Regions from separate parts of the Pseudoduganella sp. GW821-FHT12E03 genome, predicted to be linked through region 1. Evidence: predicted binding sites of a transcription regulator. Region 1 holds the regulator's gene; each other region holds the start of a gene.
What was found. The regulator sigma-54, encoded in region 1, starts transcription at its own class of promoters, with help from an activator protein. The targets are predictions, from matches to a motif close to TGGCANGNAANCTGCTTT.

Region 1 (4,386 bases):
TGGTCTCGAACTTCGCGCAATTCATCGCGAACAGGCTTTTATAGTTGCGGATATTGTTAGTTGACGTAAACAGCCGGCGCGTCAGTTCGTGATACGACTCCATCGAAGCGGCCGTCATCACCAGCATGAAGTCGAACTCGCCGGCCACTTCATAGCACGCCATCACGTCCGGCTCGCCCCGCATCAGCGCTTCAAACTGCTTCAACAGCGCCGTATTTTGCTGGTCCAGTTCGACCTGCACGAAAATCGTCAACGGCCGCCCGACCCGCACCCGGTCCACCAGCGCGACGTCCTTGAGCAGGATGCCGCTGGCGCGCAATTGCGCGATGCGGCGCTGGCAGGTGGCAACGGAGGCGTGCACTTGCTGCGCCAGTGTCCGCAACGGGACACTGGCGTCGTCCTGCAGGATGTTCAGGATCTGCGTATCGAGCCGGTCGAGCGTCATGCGCCTGCCATCATGCCAGGTGGCGCAGCGGATGCGCCCAGACAGGCCACGCCGGTTCAAAGAAGCGCTCCACCATGGCCGGCGTCACGTCGTCGAGCGAGGCGGGTGACCACTTCGGCGCGTTGTCCTTGTCGATCACCAGCGCGCGCACGCCTTCCAGTACTTCGCCGTGTTCGAAATTGCGGCGCACCACATTGCGCTCCATGCGCAGGCAATCGGCCACGCTCATTGATTCGCCGCGGTCCAGCAGCGCCAGGGTCACGCACATCATCAGGGGCGAGCGGCCCTGCATGAGCTTCAGGGTTTTCTGCGCAAATTCATCGCTGTCGCCGGCCAGGGAAGCCATCATCTCGGCCACGGTTTCCGGCGCAAAATGGCGTTCAATCGCATCGAACTGGGTTTCCATCACGGCCACGCCGGCCTGCGCGCGGAACGGCGCGGCAAAATCGGCAATCGCCTGCACCAGTTGCGCGCCCGGCGTCGCTGCCAGCAACGCCGCCAGCGCCGGCAATTGCGCCACTGGCACGAAGTGGTCGGCCAGGTCCGCGTACAGCGCGTCGGCCGCGCCCACCGTCACGCCCGTGACGCCGAGATAGCGTCCCAGCTGGCCCGGTGCATGCGACAGGAAATGACTGCCGCCGACATCCGGGAACAAGCCGATATTCACTTCCGGCATCGCCATTTTCGTGCGCTCCGTGACGATGCGCACGCCGCAGCCGGGTCCGCCCTGCGCAATGCCCATGCCGCCGCCCATCACCACGCCATCCATGATGGCGATATACGGTTTCGGGTAGTAATGGATCAGGTGGTTCAGCGCATATTCTTCCGTGAAAAAATCTTCCAGCAGCGCGCTGCCGCCCTGCGGTGTGGCTTTGCCGGCGTCATGGAAAAAGCGGATATCGCCGCCGGCGCACAGCGCTTTTTCACTGCTGCTGCGGATCACCACTGCCGCCACTTGCGGATCATCGCGCCAGGCCAGCAAGATGCCGGTCATGGCGCGCACCATGTCGAGCGACAGGGAATTCAATGCCTTCGGCCGGTCCAACGTGATAAACCCGGTTCCGTTGCTGATGTGGGTGAGGACATGTGTCACGACTGGTTCGCTCATGGCAGGCATCGCTGAATTGAAAGAAAGCTATTGTAGCGTCGCCATGGGAATAGTACAGGCGCAAAAAAGGGCGCCAACTGCGCCCTTTTCGTCCGAGTATCGGGGACCGCTTATGCGGTGGCGGCCGACTCGTCGTAATTATCCGGAAGGTGTTTGATCGCGGTGTGGTTATGCTCTTGTATCTTGCCTTTGTATTTCATAACCTGGCGATCCAGTTTATCGACCAGCGTATCGATGGCAGCGTACAAGTCTTGCGACAGGCTTTCCACGTACACGGTCTTGCCGGACATTCGCAGATTGATCTCGGCTTTTTGCCTTTTCTCTTTCTCGGTGAGGTTATCTACAGTCAGGATGACAGCAATATCAATTACTTGATCGAAATGACGTTTTACGCGTTCCAGTTTGTTCTGCACGTATTCGCGAATCGCGGGGGTCACTTCGAGATGATGTCCACTGATGGTGAGATTCATACACACTCCTAAAGATGAAGGTTCGTACGTATCACAGTTATGCTGTGGCGCGCAGGGGAACCCAGTAACACTACAGAGCTTTGCGCAGACTAACGGGCGGGATTTTCAATGCTTCGCGATATTTGGCAACAGTCCGTCGCGCAATTACCATGCCTTGTTCCCCCAGCATGTCCGCAATCTTACTGTCGGATAATGGATTTTTAGGGTCTTCTGCTCCTGTCAATTGCACGATCAGCGCCCGTATCGCCGTGGAGGACGCCTCTCCTCCTGCTTCTGTTGCGACGTGGCTGCCAAAGAAGTATTTCAACTCAAACATGCCATGGGGCGTGAGCATATATTTTTGAGTTGTTACACGAGAAATAGTGCTCTCGTGTAGACCCAGTGTATCAGCAATTTCACGCAACACAAGGGGCCGCATCGCTACCGCGCCGTGCGAGAAGAAATTCTTTTGCCGCTCAACGATGGCCTGGGCCACGCGCAAGATCGTGTCGAAGCGCTGGCGCATGTTTTTAATCAGCCACTTGGCTTCCTGCAACTGTGCGCCCATCGCGGATTCGCTCTTGCCCTGCTTCAACAAGTTCGCATACATCGCATTGACGCGCAGGCGCGGCATGACGTCGTTGTTCAGGGTCACTTGCCAGCCGTTGCGGGCTTTTTTCACAATCACGTCCGGCACCACGTAATCGGACACGTCCGATGCGAATTCCGCGCCCGGATGGGGATTGCACAGGCGAATCACCGCTTGCGCCTCGCGCAAGTCTTCATCGTCGCAATCGAGGGCTTTTTTCAGCTTGTTGAATTCGCGCTGGGCAAACCAGGTCAGGTGCTTGTCGACGATGACCAGCGCCATGCGGCGCGTCACCAGCGGCACATTCGGCATTTGCCTGATTTGCAATGCCAGGCATTCGGACGCGCTGCGCGCGCCCACGCCGGCCGGATCAAAACTTTGCAGCAAGGTCAGCGACGTGCGCAGCTCATCGAAGTCCACTTCCGCTTCTTCCGGCAGGCGGGCATGGATTTCTTCCAGCGACTCTTCGAGGTAACCGTTGTCGTCGAGCGCATCGATGATCAGTTCCATCAGGATGCGGTCGCGCTCTTCCGTCACCGTTACGCGCATTTGCTCCAGCAAATGTTCGCGCAGGGTGCAGTGGCTGGCTTCGATTTGCGGGCGGGAATCGTCGTCATCCGGACTCTTGGCCCGGCCGACATCGCTCCAGTCGCTGTCGCCGTCGGCCGCGCCGGCGTTGTCGCCCTCGCCGCCCTCGGCCCCGCCTTCATGCGGGGCGTCGCCATCGGCCGGCGCGGCGCCATCCGATGGCGGCTGCAAGGTGTCCGGCGTGGCTTCCGCGCCGTTTTGCACCGGCGCGCTGATGGCGCCATCGGCCAGCAGGCGCACCGAATGGTCGAGCGGATCGTCCAGGCGTTCCAGCAACGGGTTTTCGCCGAGGATTTGTTCCAGTTCCTGATGCAGCTCCAGGGTGGACAATTGCAGCAGGCGGATCGACTGCTGCAGCTGAGGAGTCAGCGCAAGGTGCTGCGAAGTGCGAAGTTGCAGTGACTGTTTCATGGTTCCTACATACGGAAATGTTCACCCAGGTAGACGCGGCGCACGGATTCGTCGGCGATGATGTCGTCCGGACGGCCCGAGGCTAGCACGGCGCCCTGGTTGATGATGTACGCGCGGTCGCAGATACCCAGCGTCTCGCGCACATTGTGGTCAGTGATCAGCACACCGATACCGCGCTCCTTGAGGAAACGGACAATGCGCTGGATCTCGATGACGGCAATCGGGTCGACGCCGGCAAAAGGTTCATCGAGCAGCACGAAGCGCGGATTGGTGGCCAGGGCGCGTGCGATTTCCACGCGGCGGCGCTCGCCGCCAGACAGGGACAGCGCCGCGTTTTCACGCAATTTCTCGATTTGCAGGTCCGCCAGCAGCCGGTTCAGCCGCTCGTCGATGTCTGCCTTCGCCAGCGGTTTGCCGTTGACCTTTTGGATCTCCAGCACCGCGCGGATATTTTCTTCCACCGTCAGCTTGCGGAATACCGACGCTTCCTGCGGCAGGTAGGACAGGCCCAGCGCCGCCCGCTGGTGGATCGGCATCGACGACACATCCCTGCCGGCAATCTCGATACTGCCCGCATCGGACGGCACCAGGCCCACGATCATGTAAAACGAGGTGGTCTTGCCCGCGCCGTTCGGCCCCAGCAAGCCCACCACTTCGCCGCATTCGACTTGCAGCGACACGTCATGCACCACCTGGCGCTTGCCATACGATTTTTGCAGGCCGCGCACCAGCAGGGTACTGCCGCAATTGGCCATGGGCGCCGCAACTGGCGCCGCAGCTTGAACTTCCGCCTGCG
Region 2 (4,386 bases), on a different contig from region 1:
CGACATCCGGGTCATGGAAAAGCATGGCGGCAAGTCGGGTGACTGGAGCGCCACCAGTTAATACCGTGCCGCGGTCCGCGCACGATCATGCCAAATTTACAACCATCGGTATATAATTGCCGCCCGAACATGGTTACAGCAAAGGACAGGCATGACCAGCAGCACAGCGGCGGCGGAAGCGCGGACGCAAGAGGTTGAGTTCGAGCAAATGAATTTGCAGGTGGGTGGACGGATCCAGTTGATCACGCACCGCACGCTGAAGCCGATCCAGCACTTTTCCACGGTCATCGGCTGGATCAAGGATGAATACATGATCGTCAAGGCGCCACTGGAAAATGGCGCCCCGGTCGCCTTGGCCGAAGGCGACAAGCTGACGATCCGCGTCTTTTCCGGCGTCAACGTGTGCGCTTTTTCCACGGTCGTGCAGCGCGTCTTCGACCGTCCACTGCTGTATGCGCATGTCGCCTTCCCTGCACGCATCCAGGGCACCAGCCTGCGCACGGCGATGCGCGTCAAAGTCGACATTCCCGCCCAGCTCGCGTGCGCGGGCGGCATCAAGGCCAACGTGTTCCTGGTCAATCTCAGTGTCTCGGGCGCGCTGCTCGAATCGGAATTGCCGCTGCCGGGAGGTGACGCCAAGGTCGGACTGTCGTTTACGTTGCTGGCGCCGCCGGATAACCGGCAAGTGCTGGTCAATACCTATGCGCACGTGCGCAACTCCAACGCCATCAAACCCGCCACGCCGGAGCGGCCGTCCATGCATACCTATGGCGTGCAATTCTCGGGGCTCGATCCGTCGCATTACACTTTGCTGCAAAACCTGACGTATGAAGCGTTGATCGCGGACCGGCAAAAGATTGTCTAAAAACAAAAACCGGGCCTCAGCCCGGTTTTTTTGCCGCCCTAACCGGGCGGTATCAGCCAGATGGATTAGTTGTTTTTCGTGATCGCCGCCGCAGCTGCGGTATTCGTCACGGTGGTGGTATTGTTCCAGGTGATTGCCGTGCCGTTGGCGGCAGCAGTTGGGGCCATGGTGATGACCAAGCCATCAACGCCGGTGCCGATGCCGGTTGCCAGCGTCACAGTAATCGTACCACCGGCAACCGTTGCCGATGCCACTTCCTTGGTCGCGGTAAAGACTGGAACGACGGTCACGGCGCCAGCGGCGGTCGTATTGCAACCGGTCAGCACGCCTCCAGCTTCCTGGGCGCACAGGCCAACCGCAGTTTTCAGCGGAGTAACGGCGCCCAGCGCATTAGCAATCTTGGCTTTTATCGTGTAATCACTGTACGCTGGAATCGCCACAGCCGCCAGGATACCGATAATGGCAACCACAATCATCAGTTCGATCAGGGTGAAGCCGGCTTGTGCTTGCTTCTTGATTTGTTTAATGGATTTCATTTTGATTCTCCTCAGGCGGTGATTGGTACAGGTTGTTTGGTGCCACGTTTGAGTAAGAGCAAACCGCGTGCCAGCCTGTTTTCGCCATTGAAAGTCATGATTTACGACAATTTCTGTCAATCCAGGCAGCCGGATTGACGTTTTTTGTCAGTCAACCGGCAAAATTTGTCAGCTCGCATGGCCAAAAATTGGCAACTGACAGATTTTGTCAGATCAATCTTGTCGAAATGCCATTTGCGTGCCGCTGAGATCGATAATGTCGCCGTTTTTCAGCCGCACCGGCTGCTTGCCCAGCACGGCGCCATTGACCAGGGTGGGCGCGTCGCCCTCCACCTGGGCAATGGAATATGCATCGACGCCACGGGAAATCACCACCACTTGCACCACCGGACGGCCCAGAGTCGTCAAGGGCTTGGTGAGCGCCAACTGCTTGCCGGCATTGGCGCCATTCATGACTTCGACCCGTCCTGGCGCCGTCACGGCCACCTGGGGCAGCGGCACGGTGGCGTCCGACGGCGTGGCGGCTTCGGCTTGCGGGCGCACGCCATCGGCCAGGTAATCGATCTGGTACTTGGCCAGTTTGATGGCGTCGCCATGCTGCAGGAAATGTTTGCCGATGCGCTGGCCGTTGACGAACGTGCCATTGGTGCTGCGAAGGTCTTCCAGGAAGGAATCATCGAGGATGGTCGTGATGACGGCATGTTCGCCGCTGACGGCCGGATGGCTGAGCACGATGTCGTTATGGCTGCGGCGGCCGATGGTCATGCGTTCCTTGTTCAACGCGATTTCCTGTTCGACCACGCCGTCGCGCGCAATGATGATCTTCCCCAACCAGCGCCTCCGAAGTAGGAATAAAAAAAGGGGAGCTTGACGCTCCCCCTTATTATTCACCAAAAGCTTGAATTACAGCATTGCTTTCAGCAGACGCGCCATTTCGGACGGGTTGCGGGTGACGGTAATGCCGCAGGCTTCCATGATTTCCAGCTTGGCATCCGCGGTGTCAGCGCCACCGGAGATCAGCGCGCCGGCGTGGCCCATGCGTTTGCCTGGAGGCGCGGTAACGCCGGCGATGAAGCCAACCACTGGCTTCTTCATGTTGTCCTTGATCCAACGGGCTGCGTTGGCTTCGTCCGGACCACCGATTTCACCGATCATGATGACCGCGTCGGTATCTGGATCTTCGTTGAACATGCGCATCACGTCGATGTGCTTCAGGCCGTTGATCGGGTCACCACCGATACCAACTGCCGACGACTGGCCCAGGCCCAGTGCGGTCAGCTGACCCACTGCTTCATAGGTCAGCGTGCCCGAACGGGACACCACGCCGATGCGGCCTTTACGGTGGATGTGACCTGGCATGATGCCGATCTTGATTTCGTCAGGGGTGATCAGGCCTGGGCAGTTCGGGCCCAGCAGCAGGGTCTTGGAACCAGCTTTGGCCATGCGGTCTTTGACTTCCATCATGTCGCGGACTGGAATGCCTTCGGTAATGCAAATAGCCAGGTCCAGTTCAGCTTCAACGGCTTCCCAGATCGCGGCGGCAGCGCCTGCCGGCGGCACGTAGATCACGGAAACAGTGGCGCCGGTTTCCGATTTGGCTTCCTTGACGGACGCGTAGATTGGAATGCCTTCGAAGTCTTCGCCGGCTTTCTTCGGGTTCACGCCAGCAACGAATGCTTCGCGGCCGTTGGCGTAGTCGCGGCAACCGCGGGTGTGGAACTGGCCGGTCTTGCCGGTGATGCCTTGGGTGATGACTTTGGTGTCTTTGTTGATCAGAATAGACATGTTGATTCCCTTAATTATTTACCAGCTGCAGCGGCAACAACGCTCTTGGCAGCGTCTTCCATGGTGTCAGCAGCGATGATCGGCAGACCAGAGTCAGCCAGCATCTTCTTGCCCAGATCTTCGTTGGTGCCCTTCATGCGCACGACCAGCGGCACTTGCAGGGAAACGGCTTTCGATGCGGTGATCACGCCTTCGGCGATCACGTCGCAACGCATAATGCCGCCGAAGATATTCACCAGGATGGCTTTCAGGCCAGGGTTCTTCAGCATGATCTTGAACGCTTCGGTCACTTTCTCAGCCGTGGCGCCACCGCCCACGTCCAGGAAGTTGGCAGGTTCGCCGCCGAACAGTTTAATCGTGTCCATGGTTGCCATGGCCAGGCCGGCGCCGTTCACCAGGCAGCCGATGTTGCCGTCCAGGGAGATGTAGGCCAGGTCGAATTTCGATGCTTCGACTTCGGCTGGATCTTCTTCGTCCAGGTCGCGGTAAGCGACGATTTCCGGATGACGGAACAGGGCGTTGGAGTCGAAGTTGAACTTCGCATCCAGGGCGATGACTTTGCCCGAACCGGTCAGGATCAGCGGGTTGATTTCAGCCAGCGATGCATCGGTTTCCCAGTACGCTTTGTACAGGCCTTGCAGGTTGGCGCGCGCGTCCAGGATCGATTCGGCTGGCACGCCGATTTTCGCCGCAACGGCGTCCGCATCCGCGTCGGTCAGGCCGACGGCTGGATCGATCACCACGTTGTGGATCAGTTCAGGGTGCTTTTCAGCGACTTCTTCGATGTCCATGCCGCCTTCCGACGACGCCATCAGCACAACGCGCTGGGTCACGCGGTCGGTGACCAGCGAGACGTACAGTTCTTTCTTGATGTCCGCGCCTTCTTCGATCATCAGGCGGCGTACTTTCTGGCCTTCAGGACCGGTCTGGTGCGTGACCAGCTGCATACCCATGATCTGGTCCGAGTACTCTTTCACTTGTTCCAGCGACTTGGCAACTTTCACGCCGCCGCCTTTACCACGGCCGCCAGCATGGATCTGCGCCTTGACCACCCACACCGGGCCGCCCAGGGTTTCAGCAGCTTTCACTGCCTCTTCCACGGACATGCACGGGATACCGCGCGGAACCGTCACTCCGAACTTTCGGAGGATCTCTTTGCCTTGATACTCATGGATTTTCATGCTGGCTTCCCTTTTGATT
Region 3 (4,386 bases), on a different contig from region 1:
TCGGCATCTGGTTCTTCGCCCCCAGGAAGGCCGGTGCTGCAAACACGGTCTTGCCTTTCTTGCCTTCTTCGCCCTGGGTTGGATCGCCCGGGCGGCCATCCGGCGTGAAGTTCGGGCGGCCCGTCTTCAGGTCGATGCCGGAGGCCCACGTGATTTTCCTCACGAACGGGAAGGCGTTGTGCAGCTTGCCGGTCTGCGCATCGTTCACGTAGAAGAAGCCATTGCGGTCGGCCTTGCCGCCATAACGCTTGCCATCCATTTCGAACGTCACGAATTCATTGGCGCCGTCGAAGTCCCAGGCGTCATTCGGCGTGTTCTGGTAACTCCACTTGATCTGGCCCGTTTCCACGTCCACGGCGACGGTGGACGACGAGAACAGGTTATCGCCGGGGCGCAGGTGGCTGTTCCATGGGGCAGGATTGCCGGTGCCGAAGTACGCCAGGCCGGTGGCCGGATCGTACGTGCCCCCCATCCAGGTCGATGCGCCGCCGGTTTTCCATAATTCACCCGGCCACGATTTGTTGACGGTGCCGGAGACGCCGTTGTCAATCGCATTGCCATCCTTGTCGTAGCGGTGGCCCATATGGCCTTCCACCGTCGGGCGCGACCAGACCAGTTCACCGGTGCGCGGATTGCGCGCTTCAATGCGGCCCACCACGCCGAATTCACCGCCCGACACACCCGTCAGCAGCAAGCCCTTGGCGATCAACGGTGCGGCGGACATCGAATAGCCGGCCGCGTAATCGTCGACTTTTTCCTTCCACACGATCTTGCCGGTATCCTGGTCCAGCGCCACCAGTTGCGCATCGAGCGTACCGAAGATGACGAGGTTGTCGAACAGCGCGGCGCCCCGGTTGATGACGTCGCAGCATGGCATGATGCCGTCCGGCAGGCGGTGTTCATACTTCCACAGCTTGGCCCCGGTCTTCAAGTCCAGCGCATAGATGCGCGAATACGACGCGGTAACGAACATTTTTCCGTTGTGGATCACCGGCTGCGATTCCTGCCCGCGCTGCTTTTCACCGCCAAACGAGAACGACCACGCCGGCACCAGCTTGCCGACGGTTTTGGTATTGATTTGCGCCAGCGGCGAATAGCGCTGGCCCGGCGTGCCCATGCCGAACGACAGCACACCCGATGTGTCCTGTACCGGTTTTTCCAGCATTGCCTGCGTGACGGCGCCCCCTGCCCACGCACCACCGGCCAGCGCTGCGAATGCCGACGCGATAAATAACCCCATGATTTTTTTCTGCACGATAGTCTCCGTTATGGTTTTAATCCCAATGCACTGCATTCCTGGTCTGTAAACAAACGTGAACGGGTCAAGAAACGCTGGCCCGAACCGTTATCGAGCGAAAACATGCCGCCATTGCCCGGCACCACGTCGATAATCAGTTGCGTGTGTTCCCAGTATTCGTACTGCTCCATGCCGATGTAAAACGGCGCGCCGCCGAGATTGCCGAGGTAGATATCCGTGTCGCTGAGGTTGAACTCTCCGACCTGATAGCACATCGGCGTGCTGCCGTCGCAGCAACCGCCGGACTGGAAGAACATGATCGGCCCGTAGCGGTGGCGCAGGGCGGCGATCATTTCCAGTGCGGCGTCGGTGGCGATAACTCTGGCGACGGCGGTTTTCATTTAAAAGAAGCCCAGCGCGTTCGGGTTGTAGCTGACCAGCAGATTCTTGGTCTGCTGGTAGTGTTCCAGCATCATCTTGTGGTTTTCACGGCCGATGCCCGACTGCTTGTAGCCGCCGAATGCCGCGTGCGCCGGATACAGGTGGTAGCAATTGGTCCACACGCGGCCGGCCTGGATGCCACGGCCGACGCGGAAGGCGCGCGAACCATCGCGGGTCCAGACACCGGCGCCCAGGCCGTACAGCGTGTCGTTGGCAATGCGCAGCGCATCTTCTTCATCCTTGAAGGTGGTCACCGACACCACCGGGCCAAAGATCTCTTCCTGGAAGATGCGCATCTTGTTGTGGCCCTTGAACACGGTCGGCTGCACGTAATAGCCGCCTTCCAGGTCGCCGTTCTGGATGGTGCGCACGCCGCCGGCCAGCAACTCCGCGCCTTCCTGGGCGCCGATGTCCATGTACGACAGGATTTTTTCCAGTTGTTCGTGCGATGCCTGCGCGCCGATCATGGTGGAGGCGTCCAGCGGGTTGCCCTGCTTGATGGCGGCCACGCGCTTCAGAGCGCGCTCGATGAAGGCGTCATAGATCGATTCCTGGATCAGTACGCGCGACGGGCAGGTGCACACTTCGCCCTGGTTCAGCGCGAACATGGCGAAACCTTCCAGGCACTTGTCGAAGAACGCGTCGTCCGCGTCCATCACGTCTTCGAAGAAGATGTTGGGCGATTTGCCGCCCAGTTCCAGGGTCACCGGAATCAGGTTTTGCGCCGCGTATTGCATGATCAGGCGGCCGGTGCCCGTTTCGCCGGTGAAGGCGATCTTGGCGATGCGTTTCGACGACGCCAGCGGCTTGCCCGCTTCCAGGCCAAAGCCATTGACGACATTGAGCACGCCTGGCGGCAACAAGTCGGCAATCAGTTCCACCAGCACCAGGATCGACGCCGGGGTTTGCTCGGCCGGCTTCAGCACCACGCAATTGCCGGCAGCCAGTGCCGGCGCCAGCTTCCATACCGCCATCAGGATCGGGAAGTTCCACGGAATGATCTGGCCCACCACGCCCAGCGGTTCATGGAAGTGGTAAGCGTAGGTGTTGGCGTCGATCTGCGCGACGGAGCCTTCCTGGGCGCGGATGCAGCCGGCGAAGTAGCGGAAGTGGTCAATCGCCAGCGGGATGTCGGCGGCCGTGGTCTCGCGGATTGGCTTGCCGTTGTCGATGGTTTCCGCGATCGCCAGCACGGACAGGTTTTGTTCCATGCGGTCGGCAATCCGGTTCAGGATGTTGGCGCGTTCGGTTTGCGAGGTCTTGGCCCAGGCATCCTTGGCGGCGTGCGCGGCATCGAGTGCGATTTCCACGTCTTCCGCCGTGGAGCGGGCCACTTCGCAGAACGGCTTGCCGGTGATCGGGGTCAGGTTGGCGAAGTATTCGCCCTTCACCGGCGGCACGAATTTACCGCCGATGAAGTTGTCGTAGCGCTGCTTGTAGGGATTGGCGACGCCCAGTTTGGTGATGTCCGCGAGATTCATGTCATCCTCTTTCTTCAATAGGTTTGGTGGTGATTCGAGCCGTTCCTTGCGGGACGGTGGCGTTGAGCACACTCCCTGTTTCGCAAACACCGTGCCAGCCTGTTTTGCCGGGATTTGCACCGCATTTGAAACACTGCGTTGTTGCAAGCTGTGCCAGAACGGCACAGGTTTGCTCCACCTGTTCCATCGCCATCGACGCCAACAATTCAGCGGATTGCCACACCCCACGGCAATTCACCGACGGCGATGTCGGCGGTCTTGCGGGCGGCCGCCGTATCGATCACGGAAACACTGTTGGAGCGGCCATTGGCCACATACAGCTTGCTGCCGTCCGGGGTGATCGCCATATTCCACGGACGCTTGCCGACGGCGATAGTGGCGCTGACCTGGTTGGTGGCGGTATCGATCTGCATCACGCTGCCATCGGTGCCATTCGATACGTAGACCTTGGCGCCGTTCGGATGCACCGCAATGCCATTGGCGTTGCGTCCCGCCGGGATCGTGGCGATGGCGGCGCGGCTGGCGGTATCGACCACATACACGGCATTGACCAGTTCACAGGCGATGTAGGCGCGGCTGCCATCGGGCAGGAAACCGATGCCGCGCGGACGCAAGCCCACCGCCACGGCGCCGGTCTGGCGGCGCTGCGCGACATCGATCACGTCGACCTGCTCCGCCTCTTCCGCGCTGACATACAGCCAGCGGCTGTCGGGACTAAACACGGCGTGCTCCGGATTTTTACCCTGCACAGGAATGTCGGCCAGGCGCAGGCCCGTGTGGGCATCGACCAGCGTGACGCTGTTGCCCTCTTCCACCGCCACGGCAGCGTAGCGGCCGTCGGGCGAAACGCTGACGCCTTCCGGCGAGCTGCCCAGCGCCAGCGTACGTATTGCACCGCCGGCGCCGCCGCTGTCGAGCATCAGCAGGGTGTTGCTGCCCGCATCCGTCACGAACAGCCGGTTGCCGACCGTGTCATACGCAATGCCACGCGGGCGCTTACCGGCCGGGAGGCTGCGCAGCACGGTATCGGTGGCGGTATCGAGCACGCTGATGGAGCCGGATTTCTCGTTGGGCACATAGGCCAGCGGCGCGGCGCATAACGCGGCATGTGCGAACAGGGTTGCAACGGCGGCGGTGGCGCGCAGACAATAAGCGGTTTTCATGGTGGGTCTCCTGGTGTTGGGCTGCGCGTTCTTGCGCGCGTGGGGACCAGGAATGCAAGCCGCG
Region 4 (4,386 bases), on a different contig from region 1:
GGACTGCTGCCCGCCTCGCTGGCCCTCCTGGCGCCGGCCGCCGCGCTGGTGCTGGCCGCCCATGTGCTGGAAACCATCGTCCTGTTTGGCCTGGTGCGGCGCTACCCGGGACCGCTGTCCACCAGCATCGTGCTCAGTGTGCTGTTCGGCATGCTGCACCTGCTGCCGCTGCGCCGCCAGCCGGCCTGACCTGCATCGAACGAGAAAAGAGAGACACCATGTTCCACAATAAAACCGTCGTCATCACCGGCGCGGGCTCCGGCATCGGCCGCGCCCTGGCCCTGCGCTTCGCCCGCGAAGGCGCGCACCTGGCCCTGTCCGACATCAACATGGAAGGCCTGGACGGCACCATCAAACTGTTGCGCGACGCCGGTGTCACGAGTCCGCAGCAGGTGCGCGGCTACCGGCTCGACGCCACGTCGTGGGAAGCGTTTGTCGCCCATGCGGACGAGGTCCGGCGCGACTTCGGCGCCGCCCACGTGATCGTCAACAATGCCGGCGCCACCGTGATCGGCAGCGTGGCCAACACCACGGTCGAGGAATTCCGCTGGCAACTGGACTTGAACATGTACGGCGTGCTGTACGGCACCAAGGCCTTCATGCCGATGATGCTGGCGCAGCGCGAAGGCTGGATCGTCAACATTTCCAGCATTTTCGGCTTGCTGGGGTTCCCTTGCCAGAGCGCCTACAACATGTCGAAATTCGCCGTGCGCGGCTTGACCGAGTGCCTGTGGCAAGAACTCGACGGCACCGGCGTGCACGCCGTGTGCGTGCATCCGGGCGGCATCCGCACCAATATCGAACGGGCCGGACGGCGGGTCAAGGCGGCCGGCGAGATGGAGGCGACCTTTGCCGCCAAGGCGGAAAAGCTGCTGATCACGCCGCCGGAAGACTGCGCGGACGATATCGTCAATGGCCTGCGCAAAGGCAAGCGCCGCATTGTGACCGGCTACCGCTCGAGCACCGTGCACTGGCTGACGCGCCTGCTGCCGAACAGCTATCCCGGCATCCTGCGCCTGATTTCATAGGGAGCCGCGACCATGCTGGCGCACCGCCCGCTGTTCTTTTCCGCCGCCGCCTTCAACCTGCTGGCGGGCACGCCGCTGCTGCTGGCCGGCAGCCATGCCAATGCGCTGCTCGATTTGCGGCTCAATGCCAGCGGCATCGCACTGCTGCAAATCATTGCCGCGATTGCCATCACGTTCGGCATCGGCTATGCCATGATCGCCATCGATCCGGAGCGTCACCGGTCGCTGGCGGGCCTGGGCGCGTTCCTGAAACTGATGCTGGCGGCCAGCCTGACGCTGGTCTGGATGTCGGGCATGATTGGATGGCAATTCCCCGCCCTGCTGGTGCCCGACATTGTGTATGGCGTGCTGTTTATCGCCTACTTGAAACAGGCGCGTCCTGGACAATAAAGTTGTTGCTTACCCGCGAATTGGAGTTGCGCCCGAGCAATCACGGGCGTAAACTTCAATTACTTCATAAAAGCTGAAGCCCCCCACTGCGCTGCCCGACCCCTGCACGCGACCTCAATGCCACCCGAATCCCAGGTGAGCTACTTGCGAGGGCGTGATGTCCGAACTTTTATATCCTTTTGATGACGCGGCGGCCGTGAAAACGTACGCCATCCTGCTGGACCGGCAAGTTGGCGTATTGGCCGCCTGGAAATTTTTGCTGGAACGAGGCTTTGCTCCGGACGAAATCATGCTAACCCTGTCGCGCCAGGCCCATGCCGAAGCGCGGGCTGAAATGCAGGCCTCCGCCATGGGCTGACCTTGCGCCGCGTTGCCGCCAGCGCCGCCATGCCGGCCGCCATCAATCCCAGCGAGGCGGGTTCCGGCACCGGTAGCGGTGGTGGCAGGCTGTCTGCTGTGAAATAGCCGGTGGTGCCGCTGCAATACGTGGGACCGCCACAAAGCGTGCCGAGGTAGGGATCGCCGCGCAACAAGTCGACCGACCAGAGCGAATGGCCGGACATGTTCAGTTCCACTTCCGTGGTGTTATAGCGGAAGCTGCCCGTCACGCCGCCCACGCGGTCGAATTGCAAATCAAACTTGTCATACACGCCCATCACCATTGGCGGTTGATGGCCGTGGCTGCCCTGGGCAAATGAATAGCCGGTGTACACAATGCCGGCATTGGCAGCGGCCAGCGTACATCCCATGCCCGCGCAGCCGGTGAAATCAAGGAACACATGGCCGCGCCAAAACGCTTCATCGGTAATTTGCAACACCGCATCAAAGTCGGGTAATTCGGGCGACGCGGTGACGGTATGCCAGCGGTAAATCACATCGGCCATGGCCGGCAAGGCGGCTGTCAGGCCCAGCAGGAACAGCATGCAATGTTTCACGGTTATCTCCTTTTTATCAATCGGCAAGGTTATTCACTTTGCAATTTTTATGCCGCGCGATTGACTGCAGGGAGATGACCAGGGCCGGAGGGAGACATGCGAAGAAATCCGACACCCCTGCAGCGTCACTGCGGAGGTGCCGGACTGGACAACGTCAAGCCAGCTTGGCCTTGAAGAAATCGATGGTGCGCTGCCACGCCAGCTTGGCGGCGGCGGCGTCGTAGCGCGGCGTGGTGTCGTTGTTGAAACCGTGCTCGACCGCAGGGTACGTGTAATGCTCGTACTTGATCCCGGCTTCCTTCAGCGCGGTTTCATAGGCCGGCCAGCCAGCCAGGATGCGCTGGTCATTGCCAGCGTCGTGAATCAGCAAGGCGGCCTTGATGCGCGGCACATCGGCTGCCGCAGGCTGCGCGCCATAGAATGGCACGGCGGCGACCAGGTCCGGCAATTGCGTGGCCAGGTAATTGGAAATCCCGCCGCCAAAGCAAAAGCCCACCACGCCCAGTTTGCCATTGCCGCCCGGCTGCGCCTGCAGCCACTTGGCCGCCGCCACGAAGTCGGCGCGGGTCTTGGCCGGATCGAGCTTGGCAAATTCGGCGCGGGCCTTGTCTTCATCGCCTGGATAGCCGCCCAGCGGCGTCAGCGCGTCGGGCGCGAAGGCAATGAAGCCATCCAGCGCCACCCGGCGCGCGATGTCTTCGATGTGCGGATTCAAGCCGCGGTTTTCATGCACCACCAGCACCAGCGGCAATTTGCCCTTGGCATTGGCCGGCGTCACCAGGTAGCCGCGCACCGTGCCATACCCTTGCGGCGACGGATATTCAACGAATTTCGCCGTGATGCGCTTGTCTTCCTTGTCCACCACCGGCGCCGCGAAGCTGGGGCTCAGCGCCGTCAACAGGCTGGCCGCCGTGGCGCCGCCCACCGCATAGCGGCTGGCGCTGGACAGGAACGTACGGCGGTCGATGGCGCCATGGACATACTGGTCAAACAGTTTCAACACTTCGGGATCAAAATCAGCGGCGGTTTTACGGGTCACGACGAAGCTCCTTTCAGGATGACGGTGGCCGCCAGTCTAGCGCATGGCCCCCGTATTGGTGATCTACTTTTGTTGCATATGCTTGCACAAATTTTATGTATCGCGCAGCAAAATTGCTGGGAAAACCATTCATACTGAGAATATCTATGATCAGCATAAAAAATTGGACTTGATAGCGATACCACCGTATGATGCATCTGTCTCCTCCATTTCTTCCCAAAGAATTGGATTTAGCCCACCCTCGCGGTGGGCTTTTTTTTGTTTAAACCCAGCAATAACCGGCGCATACTTCTAACTTCTTGCTGAGGAGAATGTGAAATGGCCTTGAATGAGGAAATGAGCTGGGGTGACGTGAGCAAGATCATCACCGATTCCAGCACCGGCGCCACCGTGGGCGACGCGTTCCAACTGATGTTCGGTGAACCCACCAAAGACTTGCTGCCTGCCGGCATGTTGATCTACAAATTCAACAGTGAATCGAGCGTAGTGCCCGCGCGCTTCGGCGGCGACGCCAAGCTCGGTCCGACATCCCCCATGAGCCCATGGTGGAGCCCTTCCCTGCCGTACAAGCACGATGGCGGTCTCGACCAGCGCATCAAGATTGCGCAACTGAACGGCGTCAGCATGCGCGAATGGGGCCGCCTGACGTCGGTCATCAAGGAAGACTGGAATTCGCTGGCCTTCATCCTGGAAATCGAGCTGGCGGAACCGGTGTATGGCTGGTTTGGCGGCTTTAAAGGGATGGCGCGCAGCGGCGGCGGCAAATCCATGCGCGATGAATTGGCGGAAAAATCCGGCGGCGGCAAGAAATTGCCGGGCGGCGGCACCCAGTTCTACATCCCCAACCTCAAGTACGCGCACGTCAAGCGCCACAGCCTGAAGCCGACCTGACGTTCAAATCAGGGGGCCGGACAGCACCGTTCAGCGCGCGCGGCGGTATTCGCCGCACGCCTTGCCGGTCCATTGCTTGAATGCGCGCTGGAATGAGCCGCTG

Region 2: AC1RRC_RS14835 (pilin) is a predicted target of sigma-54. The motif match lies at 1,457-1,474, and genes of this name have one in related genera.
Region 3: adh (aldehyde dehydrogenase) is a predicted target of sigma-54. The motif match lies at 3,239-3,256, and genes of this name have one in related genera.
Region 4: AC1RRC_RS22580 (PEP-CTERM sorting domain-containing protein) is a predicted target of sigma-54. The motif match lies at 2,391-2,408, and genes of this name have one in related genera.

The regions. Positions count from the first base shown of each region.
Region 1 covers NZ_JBXAQJ010000010.1:7,235-11,620, reverse strand. Annotated here, with positions in the region: gene AC1RRC_RS23850 (Lrp/AsnC family transcriptional regulator) at 1-445, opposite strand, end outside; gene AC1RRC_RS23845 (enoyl-CoA hydratase/isomerase family protein) at 456-1,553, opposite strand; gene hpf (ribosome hibernation-promoting factor, HPF/YfiA family) at 1,664-2,023, opposite strand; gene AC1RRC_RS23835 (RNA polymerase factor sigma-54) at 2,094-3,590, opposite strand; gene lptB (LPS export ABC transporter ATP-binding protein) at 3,596-4,386, opposite strand, start outside.
Region 2 covers NZ_JBXAQJ010000005.1:290,603-294,988, forward strand. Annotated here, with positions in the region: partial or broken gene AC1RRC_RS14825 (cyclic pyranopterin monophosphate synthase MoaC) at 1-61, shown strand, start outside; gene AC1RRC_RS14830 (flagellar brake protein) at 152-865, shown strand; gene AC1RRC_RS14835 (pilin) at 931-1,401, opposite strand; gene AC1RRC_RS14840 (FHA domain-containing protein) at 1,615-2,232, opposite strand; gene sucD (succinate--CoA ligase subunit alpha) at 2,305-3,186, opposite strand; gene sucC (ADP-forming succinate--CoA ligase subunit beta) at 3,201-4,367, opposite strand.
Region 3 covers NZ_JBXAQJ010000023.1:7,636-12,021, forward strand. Annotated here, with positions in the region: gene AC1RRC_RS32575 (PQQ-dependent methanol/ethanol family dehydrogenase) at 1-1,240, opposite strand, end outside; gene AC1RRC_RS32580 (DUF779 domain-containing protein) at 1,267-1,638, opposite strand; gene adh (aldehyde dehydrogenase) at 1,639-3,159, opposite strand; gene AC1RRC_RS32590 (beta-propeller fold lactonase family protein) at 3,366-4,322, opposite strand.
Region 4 covers NZ_JBXAQJ010000009.1:97,239-101,624, forward strand. Annotated here, with positions in the region: gene AC1RRC_RS22565 (hypothetical protein) at 1-189, shown strand, start outside; gene AC1RRC_RS22570 (SDR family NAD(P)-dependent oxidoreductase) at 219-1,028, shown strand; gene AC1RRC_RS22575 (hypothetical protein) at 1,041-1,418, shown strand; gene AC1RRC_RS22580 (PEP-CTERM sorting domain-containing protein) at 1,706-2,353, opposite strand; gene AC1RRC_RS22585 (dienelactone hydrolase family protein) at 2,508-3,392, opposite strand; gene AC1RRC_RS22590 (hypothetical protein) at 3,711-4,283, shown strand; gene AC1RRC_RS22595 (AraC family transcriptional regulator) at 4,314-4,386, opposite strand, start outside.